Regions from separate parts of the Mesorhizobium sp. WSM4819 genome, predicted to be linked through region 2. Evidence: predicted binding sites of a transcription regulator. Region 2 holds the regulator's gene; each other region holds the start of a gene.

Region 1 (7,340 bases), on a different contig from region 2:
AGAAGTGGCTGTCATAGCTTGCCCAGCCCGACGAGGCGTATTTCTTCGAATGGCCGGTGGCGAAGGCCCATTCCATATGCGGATAGCGCGGCACGGTTTTGGGCGCCACGGCGACCTCGAGCGGCACGCGCGGCGCCTCCTTCGGCAGGACAACAAAGCCGCGGCACCATGGCCGCTGCGTCGACACCATTGGGGCATACTGGTCGCGGTTCGGGCCGGTGATGCCTTCGTAATGATTGGAGCCGCCCCAAGTGTTGTAGGCAAGCCAGGTGCCGGTGGCGGCGACCTGCAGCACACGTCCCCGTTTCTTGCCGGGCTGCGGGGTGACGATGAAAAAATGGTGGCAGCGGACCGGCTTGCCATCGCGGCCATCCGCCGTCAGCGTGACGCGATAGGCCCCGGACGGCCAGTCGTCGCCGACGCGGAATTCAAACGACGCGTTCCAGCCGCAGCCTAGGACCGAACATTGGTCGGGTGTATCCTGCCAGCGTGCCGCGATCCCGGCCTTCTCGAACATTTTCGTCTCGATGCTGCCGTCGCGGACGATCGCCATGCTGAAGCTGGAGGCCGTCGAGCTGACATGCAGCGTCACCGTCTCGCCCCGACGGTATGAGAAACGGTCGCTGTAGCACCAGATCTCGCCATGTTCGCCGTCCATGCCCGGCCATTCCCAGTAGTGGCCGCGCACCGCTTGCCGGCGCTGGTGGAGCGTCAGCCCGAAATCGGGGAATTCGGTCGGCAAGTCAGTCATGGCTACCGGCATGATCGAAGATCGCCATTTCGGCCATCTGCTCGGCAAGCGTCAATCGGAAACGATCGGGCCAGCGATAGCTGACAGCCGGCCTTGGCCTTGCCTGTCAAACCGACTATCTCTCAAAAGGCGGCCTTTTCCGCCGCGGGAGCCGACATGCTGAGAGTGCAAAAGGTCAGGGTGGACGACATCTACGTGCCGACCGCGCGCAGGAAGACGCTGCATCCCGAGACCGTTCGGCATCTGGCCGAGGACATTCTGGAAAACGGCATGAAGACGCCGATCCAGGTGCGCCACGACGGCAAGCGCCATATCCTGGTTGAAGGCCTGCACCGGCTGGAAGCGGCGAAGTGGCTCGGCGAGACCGAGATCGAAGCCTATCTGGTGCAAGCCAAGCGCCACTGACGGTCACGGAGCGATATGGTCCTCGCCGTGGAAGGCTTTGGTCGCGTGTTGATGTGACGCGCGCCTCGGCGATTAGCTGAAGCGTCCGTCTTTTCGTCATCCTGGGGCGGAGCAAGGAGCGAAGCGACGCGGCGCAGACCCCAGTATCCATGCCGCGACCTCGGAGCGCTGCTACGGTGCTGAATTGTGCACCGCTGCATTCTTCGGCCGTGGTCACGGAATGGATCCCAGGGTCTCCGCGATCCAGAATGTTTATGATGGCCCACCGAAGTGAACGAAGGAATACTTCCGACCCGTCAGATCCCTGCAGCGCCACTGGCAGATCGACGTAAAGTACGGATGTTGTCGACATTATTTCGTTGGCGGTGTCGGGCCGCGGTCTCGTGGCTCGTCCTTGGCACGAAGCCAATCAATTCTGAGGAGACCATCATGACGACCAAGCTCGACATCGCCCCCAGTTCCGACCGTGAACTGGTTCTCGCCCGCATCATCGATGCGCCGCGCGAGAACGTCTATCGCTGCTGGACCGAGCCGACGCTCGTGACGCAATGGTTCGCGCCAAAGCCGTGGACGACGCCGCGCGCCGAAATGGACGTACGCACCGGCGGCTCCAGCCTGGTCGTCATGGCCGGTCCCGACGGCAGTGAATTCCCGAACCCCGGGGTCTTCCTCGAAGTCGTGCCGGGCAAAAAGATCGTTCTCACCGACGCCTATACAAAGGCCTGGGAGCCTTCCGAAAAGCCGTTCATGACGGTCGTGCTGACCTTCGAGGATGAGGGCGAGGGCAAGACCCGCTACATCGCCCGGGTTGCGCATTGGTCGGTCACTGACCGCGAAGAGCACGAGAAGATGGGCTTTCACGAGGGCTGGGGCCAGTGCGCCGACCAGCTCGAAGAAGTCGCCAAGCGGCTTTGATATCGGCGGGACGCAAGGAGACCGACATGTCCAGATCGATGTTTTTCGCCATTTTCGCCTCGGCTGCGGCGCTCTTCGCCGCGCCGGGCGCCACCAAAGCCGAGGACGCAAAGCCGTCCATGACCAGCGAAACGAAAGCCATGCCCAAGCCGGCGAAATCCGGCCTGCTGCCGATCAACGGCCTGAATTACTATTACGCCGTCTATGGCCGGGGCGAGCCGCTGCTACTGCTGCATGGTGGGCTCGGCACCACAGACATGTTCGCGCCGATCCTGCCGAAGCTTGCCGAAAGCCGCACCGTCATCGGCGTCGACCTGCATGGTCACGGCCGCACCGCGCTCGGCGATCGGCCGTTGAGCCTTGAGGCGATGGGCGACGACATGGCGGCGATCGTCAAGGCGCTCGGCTACGACAAAGTCGACGTCATGGGTTACTCGCTGGGCGGCGGCGTCGCCTTCCGCATGGCCGTCCAGCATCCCGAGACAGTGCGCCGGCTGGTGCTGGTCTCGACCGGCTATGCCTCGGACGGCTTCTATGCCGACATGCGTACTCAGCAGGCGCAGGTCGGCGCGGCGATGGCCGACATGATGAAGGACACGCCGATGTACAAATCCTACGTCGCGGTCGCGCCGCACCCGCAGGATTTTCCAAAACTGCTCGACCAGCTCGGCACCCATATGCGCAAGGACTACGACTACTCCGCCGACGTAGCGAAGCTGAAGATGCCGGTCATGCTGATATTTGGCGACAGCGACATGTACCGGCCCGAGCATGAGATCAAGTTCTATCAGATGCTCGGCGGCGGGCTGAAGGACGCCGGCTGGATGCGCGAGAACCTGTCGCAGAACCGCTTGGCCATCCTGCCGAACCGCACCCACTACGACGTGTTTTTCGCGCCGGAACTGGTGGCCGCCGCACTGCCCTTCCTCAATGGCGAGACCAAGGTCAAGACCTGGGACGAGATCGTCAGAGAAACGCACTGACCGCCTGACAACTGCCTGCCGGCCGTCCTCCCGCGAGATGGCCGGCGACGCTCGTTGCGCATCGCGCCTGATCGTACATTCGGCCTGCCGCATCACGCCAACAGATGGCGCCATCAAAGCTTTTCAATTGACGCTCCTATCCCGGCAGCTACCTTCCTGCCAATCTTCAGAAAGACGGGCTAAGGCAATGGCGAAATATCAGGGTGGCTGCCTGTGCGGGGCAGTGCGCTACCGCACTGAGGCCGCGCCGATCAACGAGCGCGTCTGCCATTGCCGGCTTTGCCAGAAGGCGCTGGGCGCGGCCTTCAACGCCCGCGTGCTGTTCCGTATCGACGATGTGACCATTGACGGGCCGGTGGCGACGGTGAATTCCTCGCCCGATCTCAAGCGCGGCTTCTGCCCGGGCTGCGGCACGACGATGTTTTCCCGGCGCGACTCCGCCGGCATCATCGGCATCACCTCCGGCTCGCTCGACGATCCTTCCATGTTCAAGCCGCAGATGCATATCTGGACCGCCTCGAAGCAGCCTTGGGTGCAGCTCGATGACGGACTGCCGCAATATGAAGGCGCCCCGCCGCCCAACTGAGGCGCAGGGCGTGCCAAATTTTTTCGTCCGGGACACGAGATAGCCGGCAAAGCGTCATTGGCGAGCCATCATTGCCGCCTATCTATTGCCTGCGGGTCGGCAGTCGAAGGAGGCGACAGATGAACGACAGAATTAACACCCTGGATGAGCTTTTGAGCGATCCGATGGTCAAGCTGGTGATGGAGCGTGACCACGTGCAGCCGGCCGAGCTTCGCTCGCTGCTCGAAGAAAAGGTTCGCCGGGATGATGATGCGCCGGTCAATCCCGTCACCGATCGCCCCAACTCTGATCGCCTTGGCACCGACCGCTCCGTCCCGCCCGCTCATATGGTAGCCGAGAGCTGCCACAATCTATGGTTGTGCGGCTAGGCAGCGATCTGTTGGCGTCGCGATCCTTCGCGCCGTCTCGGTCCTGCATCGTTTCCAGGCTCTCACCGCTAAGGTGATAGAGCGAGCGCCTTGCCCAGCCCCTCTGCCCTAACAATTTGATTCAAACTTTGTTGGTAATTTCTTGTTAGTAATCCGGACTGGTTTGTCCGGCGGCGTTGTCTTGCCATCGGTCTGTTGTGTTCTGCGTACAGGTCCAGATGCGGTTATCAGGCGTCGTCATCTTCTCGATCGCGTCACTTTGCCTTGCCGGCTGCACGTCCACGTCCGGCGTCGACGCGCTGCAAGTGCCGTCCAGCGAGACCACCAGCTCGGTTGTGCGGCCGCCCGCGCCGGTGGCGTCGGTCGGCGCTGCCGATGTCGAACCCGACTTCGCGCCGGAGGAGGCGACGGAGCAGACTGTGGCGATGGCCACTCCGGAGCCTGCCGAAAGCATCGAGCCACCCGTCGAGCCGATTGCCCTGGTGGCGCCGAAGCGGCTGGCACGGGCAGCACCGATCCTCGCCGAGCCGGTCCAGCGCTATCGTTTCCGTGACGCCAAGCCGATCAATTTCGGCAGGGCATCGCCCAGGCACCTCGCCGTTCACGGCGTCGACGTCTCGCGCTGGCAGGGCAACGTGAACTGGGCGAAGCTGCGCGCGCAGGGCGCGAACTTCGCCTACATCAAGGCGACCGACGGCGGCGATCACCTCGACCCAATGTTCAGGAAGAACTGGCGCAATGCCGACGCCGCCGGCCTCAAGCGCGGCGCCTATCACTTCTTCTACTGGTGCCGCACCGCTGGTGAGCAGGCCGACTGGTTCATCCGCAACGTGCCGAGGGTCGAGGGCGCCTTGCCGCCGGTGATCGATGTCGAGTGGAACGGCGAATCCAGCTGCAAGCGGCGGCCGTCGCGGCAAAAGGTGCTGGAGAAGATGCAGGTCTTCATGGACAAGCTCGAGCGCCACTACGGCCAGCGGCCCATCATCTACACCGCGCCTGATTTCTACCGCGCCAATCTCAGAGGCGCATTTCTGGATTATCCATTCTGGCTGCGCGCGGTGGCACAGCACCCGTCAAAGGTCTATCCCGGCCGCAAATGGGTGTTCTGGCAGTATTCCGGCTCCGGCCTGTCGCATGGGGTGAGGGGCCGCATCGACCTCAATGTGTTCCACGGCGACGAGAGAGCCTGGCGGAACTGGGTTGGCGGGCGGCAGATGGTGGCCGAGGCGGAGTAGGCGGCCGCAGAAAGCCGCCATTTGCAGACCAGCATGAGGTGAATATCGACGGACCTGACCGCCTGTCGCGGAAGTGTCATCGATCCGTCATCGCATTGAAATGTCGCTCCCGCAATCAGGTGGCTTCCATTCGAACAGGAGACGCCACCCGTGCCCCGCCATTCCGCGCTTTTCGTCCTGACGGCAGCGCTTGCTGCCTCGGTTTCGCTGCCGGCCCATGCCGACATGATGTTCAACCGCGTCGCGAGCTTCGCGGTGGCCGGAAACCTGCCGGCGGATGTCGAGAAGACCACGCCGACTTCGTCCGAGATCATCACGGCGAGCGAAGACGGCATGACGCTGGTTTATTCCGATAGCCCGCTCGGTGCGGTCGGCTTCATCGACATCGCCGATCCCAAGGCGCCCAAGGCCGGCGGCATCGTCAAGATCGGCGGCGAGCCGACCTCGATTGTGGTCATCGGCGGCAAGGTGCTGGCCGGCGTCAACACGTCGGAAAGCAAAGCCAGGCCTTCGGGCAACCTCAGCGTTATCGATCTTGCCTCCAAGGCGATCGAAAGCACCTGCGACCTCGGCGGCCAGCCGGACTCGCTGGCGTTCAGCAAGGACGGCAAGTTTTTGGCCATCGCCATCGAGAACGAGCGCGACGAGGATCTGAACGACGGAGAAATTCCGCAGATGCCGGCGGGCGACCTCAGGATATTCACGCTTGCCGAAGGCCAGCCTGATTGCGCGACAATGAAGACCGTCAACCTGGCGGGCATTGCCGAAGTCGCTGGGGAAGATCCCGAGCCGGAATTCGTCGCCTTCAACGAGGCCGGCGAGATAGCGGTCACGCTGCAGGAAAATAACCACATCGCCATCGTCAACGCCGAAACCGGCGCGATCGTCACGCACTTCTCCGCAGGCTCGGCCACTCTGGACAAGATCGACACCAGGAAGAACGGCGCCTTGTCCTTCGATGGCAAGATCGAAAACGTCGCGCGCGAGCCCGACGCCGTGAAATGGCTCGACAATGACCGCCTCGCCGTCGCCAACGAAGGCGACTACAAGGGCGGCTCGCGCGGTTTCACGATCTTCAGCAAGAAGGGCGAGGTGCTCTACGAATCCGGTTCGTCCTTCGAGTACCAGGTCGCCAATGCCGGCCATTATCCCGACGACCGCAACAAGAAGGGCGTCGAGCCGGAAGGTCTCGAGACCGGCACGTTCGGCGAGGACAGGCTGATTTTCGTCGCTTCGGAGCGTGGCTCCGTTGTCGGCGTCTACAAGGACACCGGTGCAGAGCCTCGGTTTGTGCAGATCCTGCCGTCCGGCATCGGCCTCGAAGGCCTGGTCGCGATCCCGTCGCGCAATCTCCTGGTCACCGCCAACGAGGCCGACCTGGTCGAGGACGGGCTCGCCCGCTCGCACGTGATGATCTACGAGCGCTCCGAAGGCCCCGCCGCTTACCCGATGATCACGGCAAAGCCCACGGCAGACGGGACGCCGCTCGGCTGGGGCGCGCTTTCGGCGCTCGCCGCCGGCGACGCTGCCGGCAAGCTGTTCGCTGCCTCGGACTCGTTCTACGCCAACGCGCCCTCGATCTTCGAGATCGATGCCACCCAGACGCCGGCGCTGATCACCGGCAAGACCATCGTCACGCGTGATGGCCATCCTGCACAGAAGCTCGACGTCGAGGGTTTTGTCGCCGACGGTGAAGGCGGCTTCTGGCTGGCCAATGAAGGCGATCCGGCAAAGCTCGTCCCGCACGCCATCCTGCGCGTCGACGACAAGGGCGAGATCAAGCAGGAAATCGGCTTCCCGATGGAACTGCTCGCCCACCAGAGCCGCTTCGGTCTCGAAGGCATCACCGCGATCGGCGAAGGCGACGACCTGACGCTGGTGATGCCTGTCCAGCGCGAATGGGCCGACGACCCCAAGGGCCAGGTCAAGCTTTTGGCCTACAAGCCCAAGGCCAAGGAATGGTCAGCGGCGCGCTACCCGCTCGAAGCGACCGAAGCTGGCTGGATGGGCCTGTCGGAGATCACCACGCATGACGGCAAGCTTTACATCCTCGAACGGGACAACCAGATCGGCGACCTGGCCAAGGTGAAGCGCATC
Region 2 (7,340 bases):
CCTTCGTTTCCTCGCTTTCCGACGATGTGATCAACGCCGTTCCGCAATCCCTGAGAGACGGTTCTGCCGGCCTCGGCGCGACCAAGTCGGAAACCATCCGCAAGGTGGTCCTTCCCGCTGCCCTTCCGGGCATCGTTTCGGCGATGCTGCTTGCCGTCAGCCGCGCAATCGGCGAAACGATGATCGTGGTCATGGCGGCGGGGCTGGCGGCAAACCTCACGGCAAACCCGCTCGAAGCGGTCACCACCGTGACCGTGCAGATCGTGACGCTGCTGGTGGGCGACCAGGAGTTCGACAGCGCCAAGACGCTTGCAGCTTTCGCACTCGGCCTGGTGCTGTTCTGCATCACGCTTACCCTCAACATCGTCGCTTTGCGCGTCGTCCAGATATACCGAGAGCAATATGACTGATGCGATCTCGTCATTCGGCGCCGTCGGACGGCCGGTCAGCGTTCATACCGACGATGCCGCGAAGGCGCGGCTGAAGGGCCGCTACCGCACGGAAAAATGGTTCAAATGGCTTGGCGCTGCAGCTGTCGCGTTGGCCGGCTTGTTCCTTGTGCTGCTCCTGTCGACGATCGTCACGCAGGCGATTCCGGCGCTGCGGCAGAACTATGTGACGCTGCCGATCGATCTTTCAGCGGCCAAGGTCGACCCGGCGAAACTCGATGAAGTGAACTACGACGCCATCGCTCAGGAAGCGCTTACGGCAAAATTTCCGGATGTGAAGAGCCGCCAGGACAAGCGCCTGCTGCGCGGGCTGATTTCCACCGGCACAGGCGTGTTCCTGCGCAAGGATATTGCGGCTGATCCGGGGATGCTCGGAGGAACGGTGGACTATGCGGTTCCACTTGACGATTTTGCCGACCTCTATCTCAAGGGTTTGCTTGCCGACGTCGGTTCGGACGAAGCGATTTCGACAAGCGTCACGCCTTCGGGAACCAGCGGCGACATCGATCTGACCTTCGGCGACGATGCCATGCTGGCGCTGGCGCGCGGCCATGGTGCGACCGAGGGCGAAAACGGCATGTTTACGCTGACGAGCGGCGCGTCGTCGCTGCTGGTCGCGTTCAATGGCGGCACGGTCAAGCTGACCTCGCTGTCGCCTGCGGCCAACGGCACGGTGATCGCAAAAGGCACGGTGATCGAGGCGCTGGACAGCACGGCGCCCGCCGCGAGCGGCCAGGCATTCCTGCGCGTCATCGAGACGCCGGAAGCATCGCGAAAGATTTCGGACAAGGTGATCGTCTGGCTCGACACGCTGAAGAGCGCCGGCCTGATCGAAAGCCGGTTCAACTCGATCTTCTTCTTCACCGGCGCAAGCCGCGAGCCGGAATTGGCCGGTGTCTGGGGCGCGGTCGTCGGATCGTTCCTGACCATGATCGTAACCCTCGCCATCGCCTTCCCGATCGGCGTTTCAGCGGCGATCTATCTTGAGGAATTTGCGCCCAAGAACCGGCTGACGACGATGATCGAAGTGAATATCAACAATCTGGCGGCGGTGCCTTCGATCGTCTTCGGCCTGCTTGGACTTGCCGTATTCCTGAATTTCTTCGGCATGCCGCGCTCAGCCCCGGTGGTCGGCGGCATGGTGCTGGCGCTGATGACCCTGCCGATCATCATTATCGCCTCGCGCGCTTCGCTGCGCGCCGTGCCGCCGTCGATCCGCGAGGCGGCGCTTGGCATCGGAGCGTCCAAGGTCCAGACCGTATTCCATCACGTCCTGCCGTTGGCGATGCCGGGCATCATGACCGGCACCATCCTCGGAATGGCGCATGCGCTCGGCGAAACCGCGCCGTTGCTGATGATCGGCATGGTCGCCTTCATCGTCGACATTCCCGGCGGCTTCACCGATCCCGCAACGATCCTGCCGGTGCAGATATTCATGTGGGCGGATTTCCCGGAAGCGGGGTTCCAGCAGAAGACTTCGGCGGCGATTTTGATTTTGCTGGTGTTTTTGGTCATCATGAATGCCATCGCGGTGATACTGCGCAGGCGCTTCGAGCGGCGCTGGTAAGGAGTAGAGGATATGAACATCATGACGGAAGCCGGCGTCGAGCAGAAACTGAGCAGCACAACCAACGCCCCTTCGATCAAGATGAAGGGCGAAAAGGTCTCCGTTCACTACGGCGAGAAGCGAGCACTGTTCGACGTCGATCTCGATGTCCGCGAGCATCAGGTGACGGCGTTGATCGGCCCATCGGGCTGCGGCAAGTCGACGTTCCTGCGTTGCCTGAACCGAATGAATGACACCATCGATATCGCGCGGGTGAGCGGCAAGATCACGCTGGACGGCGAGGACGTCTACGATCCGAAAATCGATGTCGTCGAGTTGCGAGCTCGCGTCGGCATGGTATTCCAGAAGCCGAACCCGTTTCCGAAGTCGATCTACGAAAACGTCGCCTACGGTCCGCGCATTCACGGCCTTGCCAGGACCAAAGCCGAGTTGGACGGCATCGTCGAATCGAGCCTGAAGAAGGCCGGCCTGTTCAACGAGGTCAAGGATCGCCTGCTCGAGTCGGGTACCGGCCTGTCCGGCGGACAGCAGCAGCGCCTGTGCATCGCGCGCGCCATCGCCGTGTCGCCGGAAGTGATCCTGATGGACGAGCCCTGTTCGGCGCTCGATCCGATCGCCACCGCCCGCGTCGAGGAACTGATCGACGAACTGCGCCAGAACTATACGATCGTCATCGTCACCCATTCGATGCAGCAGGCGGCGCGCGTGTCGCAACGCACGGCGATGTTCCATCTCGGCTATCTGGTCGAGGAGGGCGCGACCGACAAGATGTTCACCAACCCGGACGACAAGCGCACCCAGGACTATATCACCGGCCGGTTCGGCTGAGCGGTCCGGCGAATTTCGAACACGAGGACAGCACCATGGGTGAACACACCGTCGCATCTTTCGACGAGGAACTGGAGCACATCGACAGGCTGATCCGCGACATGGACGAGCTTGCCGCCGCAATGGTCGCAGCCTCGATCCGCGCGCTGCTTGCGTCGGACAATGCGATGGCGCAGCGCGTCGTCTCGGACGACGCCATCATGGATGCGCGGCAGCGCGAGCTCGACGACAGCGCCATCACGCTGATCGCCAAGCGGCAGCCGATGGCGCAGGATCTGCGCGCCGTGGTTGGCGCAATCCGCATGGCCGGCGATCTCGAGCGCATCGGCGACCTGGCCAAGAACATAGCCAAGCGGGTCAGCGCAGTCGGGCAGAGCGCGACGCCGCATAATCTGTCGCACGGTATTGACGCGATGGCGGATCTCGTTCTTGTGCAGCTGCGCGGCGTGGTCGAGCACTATGTGTCGCGCGATGCCGGCGCGTTGAAGGAACTGCGCGCCGACGACCAGAAGATCGACGTGAAATACACGGCGGTTTTTCGCGAGCTCCTGACCTACATGATGGAGGATCCGCGCAACATCACCGCCTGCACGCACCTTCTGTTCTGCGCCAAGAATCTCGAGCGTATCGGCGATCACGTCACCAACATCGCCGAAAACGCCTACTTTGTCGTGACCGGGCAGCAATTGCCGGCGGATCGCCCGAAGCTCGACGAAACGACGATGTCGGCGCCGGCGACATGACAGGAGTGACCGGCCGATGATCGCGCCGCGCATCATGGTGGTGGAGGATGAAGAGCCGCTGGGCGTCCTCCTCCGTTATAATCTGGAATCCGAAGGCTATCAGGTCGAGGTGGTGACGCGCGGCGACGAGGCCGAAATCCGGCTGCAGGAAAACGTGCCCGATCTTTTGGTGCTCGACTGGATGGTGCCGGCGGTTTCCGGCATCGAGCTTTGCCGGCGGCTTCGGGTGCGCCCCGAAACCGAGCGGCTGCCGATCATCATGCTGACCGCGCGCGGCGAGGAGAGCGACCGGGTGCGCGGCCTTTCGACCGGAGCCGACGACTATCTGGTCAAGCCGTTCTCGACACCGGAATTCATGGCCAGGGTCAAGGCGCTGCTGCGCCGCGCCAAGCCGGAAGTGCTGTCCAGCGTGCTCAAGGTCGGCGACATCATGCTCGATCGTGAATCGCACCGGGTCTATCGCAAGAAGAGCGAGATCCGGCTCGGGCCGACCGAATTCCGGCTGCTCGAATTCATGATGCGGCACCCGGGTCGGGTCTTCTCGCGCAGCCAGTTGCTCGACAATGTCTGGGGCGAGACGATCTACATCGACGAGCGCACCGTGGACGTCCATGTCGGCCGGTTGCGCAAGGCGGTCAACAATGGTCGCATGCCCGATGTCATCCGCACCATCCGTGGCGCCGGCTATGCGATCAGGGAAGACTAGCTGATACCTGCGCTTCCGGCGTACCCCAGAGTACGCTCCGCTCCGGTTCTCGGAACCCACCATTCTCGACTCGGCCTGACCTGAATCTCAACACACCCCAAGTCGCGACCCGGGAATCCCTGCCTTCGGATTCAAGCCACGTTCTTTCCGACCGAGCCGGCTCGTGCCTGGATGCTCGGCGCGAAAATCTCCTGATCGACGAAGCTCAGCGCCCGCATGGCGCAGCCTTCGCGGATCAGCGGCAACTCATTCGGCTCGGTGTCGAAGGAAATCGAACCCGAATGCTGGCCGCCGGCGGTCTGGGCGATGGCCGCGCGCAGGGCCGGCTCGATCAGGTCGAAGGCGGCAGCGCTCGCGCCGACCATGGCCACCGGCGCAGGATCGATCAGCGCAAACAGGCTGCCGAGCCCGAAGCCGAGCGCCTCGCCGGCCTTGCGGTAGGCTTCGCGCTCCGGTCCGTCCATCTCGCGCGCCCGGGCCGCCAAGGCCCGCATGTCGGCGTCGCTGACATCGGCGACCGGCTCGGCGTTCTCGCTCAACAGCCTTGCGTTGCGCCAGATGGCGTAGTTGCCGGCATAAGCCTCGACGCAGCCGCGCCGCCCGCAGCGGCAAAGCGCGCCGCCCGGCCGATGGATCATGTGGCCGAATTCGCCGCCTGAGGAGTGGGTGCCGGTGAACAGCTCGCCCTTCAGCACCAGCCCCATACCGATGCCGTGCGAGAGCAGGATGGCGATGAAATCGTCGCGGTAGCGATCCGGATGGCGCCAGCGCAGCGCCACGGCCATCATGTTGCAGTCGTTCTCCATGATGGCCGGGATGCCGAACTCGCGTTCCAGAATGTCGGCGAAGGCGATGTTCGTCTGCGGCGTGATCGGCGACCACAACATGGCGCGCGCGTGGGAATCGGTGATGCCCTGGATCGCCAGCGCGATGCGGGCGACGCTTTGGACATCGAGGTCGGGATCTTCGAGCCGGCGCCGGACGATGGCGACACATTCGTCGATCAGCGCGTCACGCGACATGGTCAGCGTGTCCAGCCGGCGCTGTTCCTCGGCGACCACTTGTCCGGCATAATCGATGACGGCGACCGACAGGAAATTCAGCGACAACACGACGGCCAACACCGCAGCGGCTTGCGGATTGAGGCTGAGGCCGACCTGCGGCCGGCCGCGTTTCAGCGAAACCGTCTCGCTCGCCTTGCTCTCGGCCAGGATGCCTTCCTGGATCAGGTCGGCAGATATCGCCGATATGGTCGAATGGCTAAGGCCGGTGGTCGCGGCAATCTCGGTCCGCGACGGCTGGCCTGCGCGGCGCACGGCCGAAATCACCATCGCCCGGTTGCGCCGGCGCAGATCGTCATGACGGATTCCCACCGACATTTTTTGTTCCTCCTCATCGCCGCGGCCGCTCATGAATCGGAAGCCGTCGGTAATGTCCGACAAATACTGGCAGAAGCAGAAGGGGCTGTCATTATTATTCCGAGCCTCGAAAAAAAGACCGACAGGACGTCAAAATCCATCAGAATTGGTGTTGACAGTGCTTCGGCGTTGGACCAGTATTTTTTCGAGGCTCGAAAAAATAGGAGCCTTTGTGCCGGCCTTCGGGCCAGTTGGTCGCGCCCTACGCGGCGCAGGGAGGAATATCATGAAGAGATTCGCAGCCGCCATTCTGGCGGGGGTCGCCATGTCGCTGACGCTCGCGTCGGCCGCGCAGGCCAAGGACAAGGTCATTGGCGTTTCGTGGTCGAACTTCCAGGAAGAGCGTTGGAAGACCGACGAAGCCGCCATGAAGGCGGCGATCGATGCCGCCGGCGACAAATATATCTCCGCTGACGCGCAGTCCAATCCCGGCAAGCAGTTGACCGACGTCGAGAGCCTGATCTCGCAGGGCGCCAACGCGCTGATCATCCTTGCGCAGGATGCCTCGGCCATCGGTCCGGCGGTGCAGAAGGCGCTGGACGAAGGCATTCCGGTCGTCGGCTATGACCGGCTGATCGAGAACAAGGACGTCTTCTATCTGACCTTCGACAACCAGGAAGTCGGCCGCATGCAGGCCCGCGAAGTGTTCAAGGTGGCGCCGGAAGGCAATTACGTCTTCATCAAGGGCTCGGGCGCCGACCCTAATGCCGATTTCCTGTTCGCCGGCTCCATGGAGGTGCTCAAGGATGCCATCGACAGCGGCAAGATCAAGAATGTCGGCGAGGCTTATACGGACGGCTGGCTTCCCGCCAACGCCCAGAAGAACATGGAACAGTTCCTGACCGCCAACGACAACAAGGTCGATGCGGTGGTTGCCGCCAATGACGGCACCGCCGGTGGCGTCGTCGCGGCGCTGACGGCGCAAGGACTGGCCGGATCCGTCCCGGTTTCGGGCCAGGACGGCGACCATGCCGCGCTGAACCGCATCGCGCTCGGCACGCAGACCGTCTCGGTGTGGAAAGACGCGCGCGAGCTCGGCAAGAACGCTGCCGAGATCGCCTCGCAGCTGGCCGACGGCAAGCCGATGACAGATATTGCCGGCGTCAAGGACTTCACCACGCCCGGCGGCAATGTCGTCAAGTCGCTGTTCCTGACGCCGATTGCCATCACCAGGGACAATCTCAACGTCGTCATCGACGCCGGCTGGATCCAGCAGGAAGAGGTCTGCGCCGGCGTGGCAGCGGGCACTGTACCGGTCTGCAACTGATCCGCTTTCGCCAAAAAACCTGAGACGCCGCGGTTTCACGCCGCGGCGTTTTTTTCAAAAGAGTTGTTTTCCCGCGTCTCGCGGGTAACGTTTATGCTGCTTCCGGCATCCGCGGCAGACGGCAACGGTGGGAGGACATCATGACCGACACGACTTCCAACACGCCGGCTGCCGATCGGGCGCGTGAATCCGCGCTCAGCCCCTTCGGCCGCTTCCTCAAGGCAACCGAGCTCGACATACGCATGCTCGGCATGGTCGGCGCGCTGATGATCATCTGGGTTGGAATCCACATCCTGTCGGGTGGGCTTTTCCTCACGCCGCGCAATCTCTGGAACCTGTCGGTGCAGACTTCCTCGGTCGCG
Region 3 (7,340 bases), on a different contig from region 2:
CCCGCCGCGACAACCCGCAAATGGTGGTCGGCGTCTTTTCGCAAAAGTTCCTGCCGCTGAAGGACATCCGCGCTCAAGACGGCGATGTCTGGGTGGCGCTCGATCGCGTGCGCGACCCCGGCAATCTCGGTACCGTCATCCGCACCGTCGATGCCGTCGGCGCCAAGGGCATCATCCTGGTCGGCGAGACCACCGATCCTTTTTCCGTCGAGACCGTGCGCGCCACGATGGGCTCGATCTTCGCCGTGCCGGTGGCCAAGGCGACGCCGGAAGCCTTCCTTGCCTGGCGAAAAAGCTTTCCTGGCCTGGTTGCCGGCACACATCTGAAGGGTGCGGTCGATTACCGTTCGGTCGACTTTTCCAAACGCCCGGTGCTGCTGCTGATGGGCAACGAACAGCAGGGCCTGCCCGAAAGCCTGGCCGAAAGCTGCGACAGATTGCTGCGGATTCCACAGTCCGGTCGGGCCGATTCGCTCAATCTCGCTGTGGCCACCGGCATCATGCTGTTCGAGATCCGGCGCGGCGCGCTGAAACTTGCCCCGGAGGGCGCCTGACCGTGACATCCCGAACGGTGAAATCCCCAACGGCAAAATCCTGGTTGCCCTACGTCGTGCTGGTCGCCGCCGCAGTGACGCTCGACCAGTGGGTGAAATATCTGGTCGAGACCGGCCTCCCTTTTCAGGAAAAGGTCGATCTTGTCCCGTTCCTGGCATTGTATCGCACCTACAACACCGGCATCGCCTTCTCGATGTTTTCGTCCTTCGGTGACACCGGCCTGGTGGTCATCGCCGCTTTCGTCGTCGCTTTCGTGCTCTATCTCGCGGCCCGCACTCCGCCCGGCCACGTGCTTACCCGCATCGGCTTTGCGCTGATCGTCGGCGGCGCGCTCGGCAATCTGTTCGACCGCGTTACCTATGGTCACGTGATCGACTACATCCTGTTTCACACCCCAATATGGTCCTTCGCCATCTTCAACCTCGCCGACGCCTTCATCGCAGTCGGCGCGGTGGTGGTCGTCCTCGACGAACTCATTGGTTGGCGGCGTGAGGCCAAGCCCTCAAGCGATTGACCTGGCCTTCTGCCGCCATACAGTGTCCCATTCAAGAAGCCCGAGGAGAAGACATGCCCGAAACCTTCAAAGCCATCCTCGTTTCGCGCGACGCCGAGAAGAAGCAGTCGGTCGCGATCACCGACCTTACTGAAGCCGACCTGATGGAAGGCGATGTCACCGTCGCCGTAGAGGCGACGACGGTGAACTACAAGGACGGTCTCGCCATATCCGGCAAGGCGCCGGTGATCCGCCGCTGGCCGCTGGTGCCGGGCATTGATTTCGCCGGCACCGTCATCTCGTCCTCCCATGCCGACTGGCGCACGGGAGACAAGGTCATATTGAACGGCTGGGGCGTCGGCGAGACGCATTTTGGCGCCTATGCCGAGCGCGCCCGTGTCAAGGGCGACTGGCTGGTGCCGCTGCCCCAGGGCATGAGCCCGCATGATGCGATGGCGGTCGGCACGGCAGGTTACACCGCCATGCTTTGCGTTATCGCGCTGGAACGGCACGGCATCGTGCCCGAACGTGGCCCCGTCGTGGTGACGGGCGCGGCCGGCGGCGTCGGCTCGGTCGCGGTTTCGATTCTGTCCAGCCTCGGCTATCACGTCGTCGCCTCGACCGGCCGCAGCGCTGAAAGTTCCTACCTGACCGACCTGGGTGCTTTGGAGGTGATTTCGCGCGACGAGCTTGTCCAGCCGGCAAAGCCGCTCGCCAAGGAACGCTGGGCCGGCGGCGTCGACGCGGTCGGCAGTCACACCCTGGCCAACGTCCTTTCGATGACCTCCTATGGCGGCGCCGTCGCCGCCTGCGGCCTGGCCGGCGGCATGGATCTGCCGACGAGCGTCGCCCCGTTCATCCTGCGCGGCGTTTGTCTGCTCGGCATCGATTCGGTGATGGCGCCAAAAACGGTCCGCATGGAGGCGTGGCGCCGCATCGGCACGGACCTCGACCTCCAGAAGCTCGCCAACCTGTCCACGACCATTGGCTTCGATGGCATCATCGACGCCGCGCACGATATCGTCGAGGGCAAGGTCCGCGGTCGCGTGGTGGTGGACATGTGAGCTCTTCCTTTTTTAATGCATGTCGAGCAAAAAGCATGCCCTCGGGCCTGCAGCGGTTTGCGATAACGGCATGCATAAAAACAGCTACCTGAAGCGCCTCGCATGAGGCCGGCCAAACGCGACGCGCTTCAGGAGCGGAGAGGCAAAAAACGCGCGACCGCTAAAATTCGAACGATCCGCGGCAATTTTCCATAATCTCTGTCTGGCAAGGGTTTCCGCATGGTCACGGAATCCGGCATCAGAGAAACAGAGAGCGCCGAAAACGTCGACGGGATCGGCCCGGAGGCGCCAAGCCGGCAGCATATCGCGGCGCCGCCACTGGCGCCTGAATTGCCCGCCGCCAATCGCGAAGGCCTGCCGTTCCTGATGCTCGTCGCCATCGTCGTGCTGGCGGGCCTGTCGCATCTGACCGGCGCGCCGATCTTCATCACCGTCGGGCTTTTGTCGACTGGCATGGCAGGCCTTGCCGTGCATCTGCGTGCCAGGCGCACGGCGCGCCGCGCGGTTGCGCTGCTTGGCGAGACCGCAGCGCGCAGCCGCGCCGAGGTTGAGAGCCTGGCCGACCGCGTGTGGGAGATGCAGGAGAGCGAGGAACGCTTTCGCGGGCTGATCGACGCGCTCGGCGATCTCGTCGTCCATCGCGACCGTGACGGCCACGTCGTCTATGCCAACAAGGTTTTCGCCGAGCTTGTCGGAGCCGACCAGCGCGACCTTGCCGGCAGGGCCCTGGCCGACCTCGGCATCGACGTCGGCATCGTTCCCGATGCCGCTTTTTCCGACCATGAATGCCTGAGCTCCACCGACGTCGCCATTAGAACACCGAGCGGCCCGCGCTGGTTCTCATGGATCGAACTGTCCGTGCGCGACAAGGAGAGCGGTTCTGTCTCGCATCGCGCCATCGCCCGCGACATTACCGCACGCAAGCACGCCGAAACGTCGCTGATCACTGCCCGTGAGCGAGCCGAATATGCAAGCCAGGCCAAATCGCGCTTCCTCGCCACCGTCAGCCACGAGATCCGCACGCCGATGAACGGCATCATGGGCATGGCCAAGCTGCTGGCGGACACCGGGCTCTCGCCGCAACAACGGACCTATGTCGGCGCCATCTCGACCTCGGCCAGCGCCCTGCTGGCGCTGATCGAGGACCTGCTCGACTATTCCAAGATCGAGGCCGGCCGCTTCGATCCCGAGCCGCAGCCAATGTCGGTGCGCGAGATCGCCGACAACATCGTGGAACTCCTGGCGGCGCGTGCCTTCGCCAAGAACATCGGCCTTGGCTGCCATGTCGAACCCGACGTGCCGCAGATGATATCAGCCGATCCTGGAAGGGTCAGGCAGGTGCTGCTCAACCTCATCGGCAACGCCATCAAGTTCACCGACAGCGGCGGCGTGTTGGTGAGCATCGCTCGTGCCCGCACCGAAACCACCGACCGCATATGCTTCACCGTCACCGACACCGGTCCCGGCCTGCACGAGGACGACTTGGAGCGCATCTTCGAGGAATTCGAACAGGCTGACGGCACGTCGACCCGCGCGCATGGCGGCGCCGGGCTCGGTCTTGCCATCTCCAGGCGCCTGGTGATCGCCATGGGCGGCACGATCTCGGTGTCGAGCCAGTTCGGCCAGGGTTCGGAATTCGTCTTCGAAATCCCTGCAATATCGGCCACCGAGCCGCCGCAGAGCCGTCGGGATGCGCTGTCAGGGCGGCGCGCCGTGATCCTGTCGAAGAACGCCATCGAGGCCGACGCCATCGCCCGCACCATCCGCGCCAATGGCGGCAAGGTCGATCTGGCCACCACCGCCGCCCAGGCAGCGTCCTTCGCCGAAGGCTGCGACGCGCTTTTGGTCGATGCGGCCATGGAGGAAGGCGACGGCAGGTTGCTCAAGCGCCTTCGCCAGAGCGGCTTTGCCGATTGCGAGGCGATCACACTGATCGCGCCGACCGACCGCGGCATGCTGGGCGACTTCCGCGCCAGCGGCTACGCCACCTTTCTGGCAAGGCCGGTGCGTGGCGAAACGTTGCTTCGCGTGCTTTTGACCAGCAGCGTGCCTGCCCTCACCCAGCCGCAGCCGGAAAAGCGCGGCGCACCAACCGCCCGCGCCATTGGCAGCCGGCGGCGGGGCCTGTCCGTGCTGATCGCCGAGGATAACGACATCAACGCCATGCTTGCCCGTGCCACGCTGCTGAAGGCCGGGCATCGCGTGAAACTGGTCGGCAACGGCAAGGCCGCCGTCGAGGCCATCACCGGCACCGACCACAAGTACCGCTTCGACGTGGTGCTGATGGACCTGCACATGCCTGTCATGGACGGGCTGGACGCGATCGCCGCCATCCGCCGGCACGAGGAGGAAACCGCCGTGTCGCCGGTTCCGATCATGGTGCTATCGGCGGACAGTCAGGAAACGACCCGCCACGCAGTGCTCGCCCATGGCGCCAGCGGCTTCGTCACCAAGCCGCTCGACCCCGACGCGCTTGTCCATGCGGTCGAGGGTCACGTGGCCGCTTGATCCGCCGGCTGTCCTTGCCTGGCTTACCTGCAGAACATAGCCGGTTGAAGGGTTGCCCAGCCGACGAAGTATTGCCGGCAGGGCCGTATCACGTTACTGTCACAATCCTGTTGCACCTACGCCGTATCCCCGTGCCAAGAGGGATGGCTCGAAGGAGAATCACTCGTGCATACAGTTATGCCGGAATGTGACGCTCGGCCGAACGCCAGGGGTGCTTTGCTCACTGGGCGCAACGTCGATGCCGTCATAAAAGGCGAAGCGCTCGGCCGTATCGGCAACCTCGAAGTGCGGCTCGCACGCAACGAGGCCGAGATCGCCGCCGCGCAGGAAGTGCGCTACCAGGTATTCTATGACGAGCTCGGCGCCAGGAAAACCCTGTTTCAGGTGCAGGACCGCCGCGACGCCGACCATTTTGATCCGCTCTGTGATCATCTGCTCGTCTTCGACACCTCGCTGTCCGGTCCCGAGCATCGCCGCATTGTCGGCACCTACCGCCTGTTGCGGCAGGAAATCGCGGCAGCGGCCGGCGGCTTCTATTCCGAGGGCGAGTTTGAGCTGACCAATCTTATCGCCCGCCATCCCGGCCAGCGTTTCCTCGAGCTCGGCCGCTCCTGCGTCTTGCCGGAATACCGCTCGAAGCGCACCATCGAGGCGCTCTGGCAAGGTATTTGGGCCTATATCAACCATTATGGGATCGGCGTGATGACCGGTTGCGCCTCGTTCCCCGGCACCGTGCCGGCGGCGCACGCCGAAGCGCTGACCTATCTCGCCCATCACTGCCGCACGAATTCGGCCTGGGACGTGCGCGCGGTCGCCGGGCGCTACTGCTCCATGGATTTGATGCCGATCGAGGCGGTCAACGCCAAGGCCGCGATCGCGGCGATGCCACCGCTGGTCAAGGGCTATCTGCGCGTCGGCGCGCGCATCGGCGACGGCTGCGTCATCGACCGCGAATTCTCGACGGTCGACGTGTTCGTGGTGATGCCGGTCAAGGAGATCGGCGCCCGCTACGTCAGCTATTATGGCGGGGAAGCCCAGCGCTTCGCCGCCTGAGATTCCAATGAGTAGCGAATAGGGAGTAGCGAGTAGCGGGAGTTTCGCTGCGGATCGTTGTCCCTATTCGCTACTCGCCCTCATTTCACGGAATATCTTCCGGCCGCCGGCCGGGCCGGCTCTTGTAGGACGGAAAGGCCCAGCCGAACTTAAGCGCGCCGCCACGCACGCAGAAAGCGGCTATGAAGCCCACCAGGCCCGAGGCGAGCGGCGGCAGTCCGGCGAGATCGCCTGTTGTAAACAGGATGGCGCCCGCAAGGGCGGCGGTGACATAGATTTCTGGTCTCAAGAGCACCGAAGCCTCACCGGCCAGCAGGTCGCGCAAGATCCCGCCGAACGTGGCGGTGAGCACGCCGGTAACAACGGACACGGCCGGCGAGCCGGTGATGGCCAGGCCCTTGGCGGCACCCATCACCGAAAACGCGGCGAGGCCGACGGCGTCGAGCCAGAGCAGTAATTTCCAGCGGGATTCGAGACGGTGCGCCCCGAAAAAGACAAGCATCGCCACCACCGCGCAGATCAGCACATAGCCAGAGTTGGTAACCCAGAAGACCGGCAGATTGAGGATGACGTCACGAAACGTGCCACCGCCGATGCCGGTGACGCTGGCCAGGAACAGAAAGCCGATGATGTCGAGCTGCTTGCGCGAAGCGGCCAGCGCACCGGTCGCCGCGAAGACGGCGACACCGGCATAGTCGAGAAGCTCGATCGGGTTCAAGGGCATAGCGGAGTAGGAGAGCGGGTGAATAGGGATGTATGAATAGCACGAAGCCGGACGATTGGTACGGCTCCTTTACCCTACTGCCCCTACTGCTCCTACTGCCCTATTCCCTTAACTTACGCATCCTTCTCAGCTTGCTCATTCACCGGCCCTGGCTCGACCGGGGCGTCACCAGCCACATGCTTGGGACCGCCCTTGGCAACGCCGACCATGGCCGGCCGCAGCACCCGCTCGCCGATCGAATAGCCGGGCTGCACGACCTGGACCACCGTGTTGGCCGGCACCTCCGGATTGGGCACCTCGAACATCGCCTGGTGGAAATTCGGGTCAAATTTCTCGCCTTCCGGCTCGAGCTTCTTCACTCCGTGCCGCTCGAGCGCCGATAGCATGGCGCGCTCGGTGAGTTCGACGCCCTCGATCAGTGACTTCAAACCGGCATCACCTGACGCCTTGGACTCAGCCGGGATCGCATCCAGTGCGCGGCGCAGATTGTCCGATACCGACAGCATGTCACGGGCGAAATTGGCAACCGCATAGGCGCGTGCATCGTGCACGTCACGGGCGGTACGGCGGCGCAGATTCTCCATCTCGGCTGCGACGCGGAGCGCGCGGTCCTTCAACTCGTCGTTTTCCTTCAGCAGCCGCACAAGCGCCTCATAGTCGCCGTCGGCGCTGCCTTGCGTGTGTTCGGTGGCAGCCCCGGCCGTCTCGGCTTCATCGGGCGCGCGTTCGTCTTTTGCCTGGTCGCTCATCGCCGTTTCCCGTCATTTCAAATGATGTGGATTTTGTGCCCGATATCGAGGTTTGGCGGCCAAAAATCAAGGGGCAAGCGATACTGGACAGGCCGTTCGCGCTTTTGACGACGCATCATGGAGACCTTTCGATATTAATTCAAATTTTACTGTAACCACCGGCTTTGCTTGCCAAAATGCTGCGATGGGGGAAC

Evidence for each region. Region 2 encodes PhoB, which activates phosphate uptake and scavenging genes when phosphate is short. Its sites were predicted from a motif close to TGTCATNNANCTGTCAT; they were not measured.
Region 1: a site for PhoB is predicted at 5,318-5,334, ahead of AC0L18_RS22720 (esterase-like activity of phytase family protein). Genes of this name have one in related genera too.
Region 3: a site for PhoB is predicted at 4,718-4,734, ahead of olsB (l-ornithine N(alpha)-acyltransferase). Genes of this name have one in related genera too.

The regions. Positions count from the first base shown of each region.
Region 1 covers NZ_JBVVQO010000028.1:69,669-77,008, forward strand. Annotated here, with positions in the region: gene AC0L18_RS22685 (N,N-dimethylformamidase beta subunit family domain-containing protein) at 1-751, opposite strand, end outside; gene AC0L18_RS22690 (ParB N-terminal domain-containing protein) at 908-1,156, shown strand; gene AC0L18_RS22695 (SRPBCC family protein) at 1,586-2,071, shown strand; gene AC0L18_RS22700 (alpha/beta fold hydrolase) at 2,098-3,054, shown strand; gene AC0L18_RS22705 (GFA family protein) at 3,242-3,640, shown strand; gene AC0L18_RS22710 (hypothetical protein) at 3,760-4,008, shown strand; gene AC0L18_RS22715 (glycoside hydrolase family 25 protein) at 4,227-5,243, shown strand; gene AC0L18_RS22720 (esterase-like activity of phytase family protein) at 5,394-7,340, shown strand, end outside.
Region 2 covers NZ_JBVVQO010000035.1:60,171-67,510, forward strand. Annotated here, with positions in the region: gene pstC (phosphate ABC transporter permease subunit PstC) at 1-410, shown strand, start outside; gene pstA (phosphate ABC transporter permease PstA) at 403-2,016, shown strand; gene pstB (phosphate ABC transporter ATP-binding protein PstB) at 2,029-2,844, shown strand; gene phoU (phosphate signaling complex protein PhoU) at 2,880-3,587, shown strand; gene phoB (phosphate regulon transcriptional regulator PhoB) at 3,604-4,293, shown strand; gene AC0L18_RS25580 (ROK family protein) at 4,425-5,672, opposite strand; gene xylF (D-xylose ABC transporter substrate-binding protein) at 5,938-6,978, shown strand; gene AC0L18_RS25590 (sugar ABC transporter permease) at 7,119-7,340, shown strand, end outside.
Region 3 covers NZ_JBVVQO010000016.1:2,080-9,419, forward strand. Annotated here, with positions in the region: gene AC0L18_RS16275 (TrmH family RNA methyltransferase) at 1-554, shown strand, start outside; gene lspA (signal peptidase II) at 557-1,069, shown strand; gene acuI (acrylyl-CoA reductase (NADPH)) at 1,123-2,112, shown strand; gene AC0L18_RS16290 (ATP-binding protein) at 2,332-4,620, shown strand; gene olsB (l-ornithine N(alpha)-acyltransferase) at 4,798-5,673, shown strand; gene AC0L18_RS16300 (trimeric intracellular cation channel family protein) at 5,759-6,391, opposite strand; gene grpE (nucleotide exchange factor GrpE) at 6,511-7,146, opposite strand.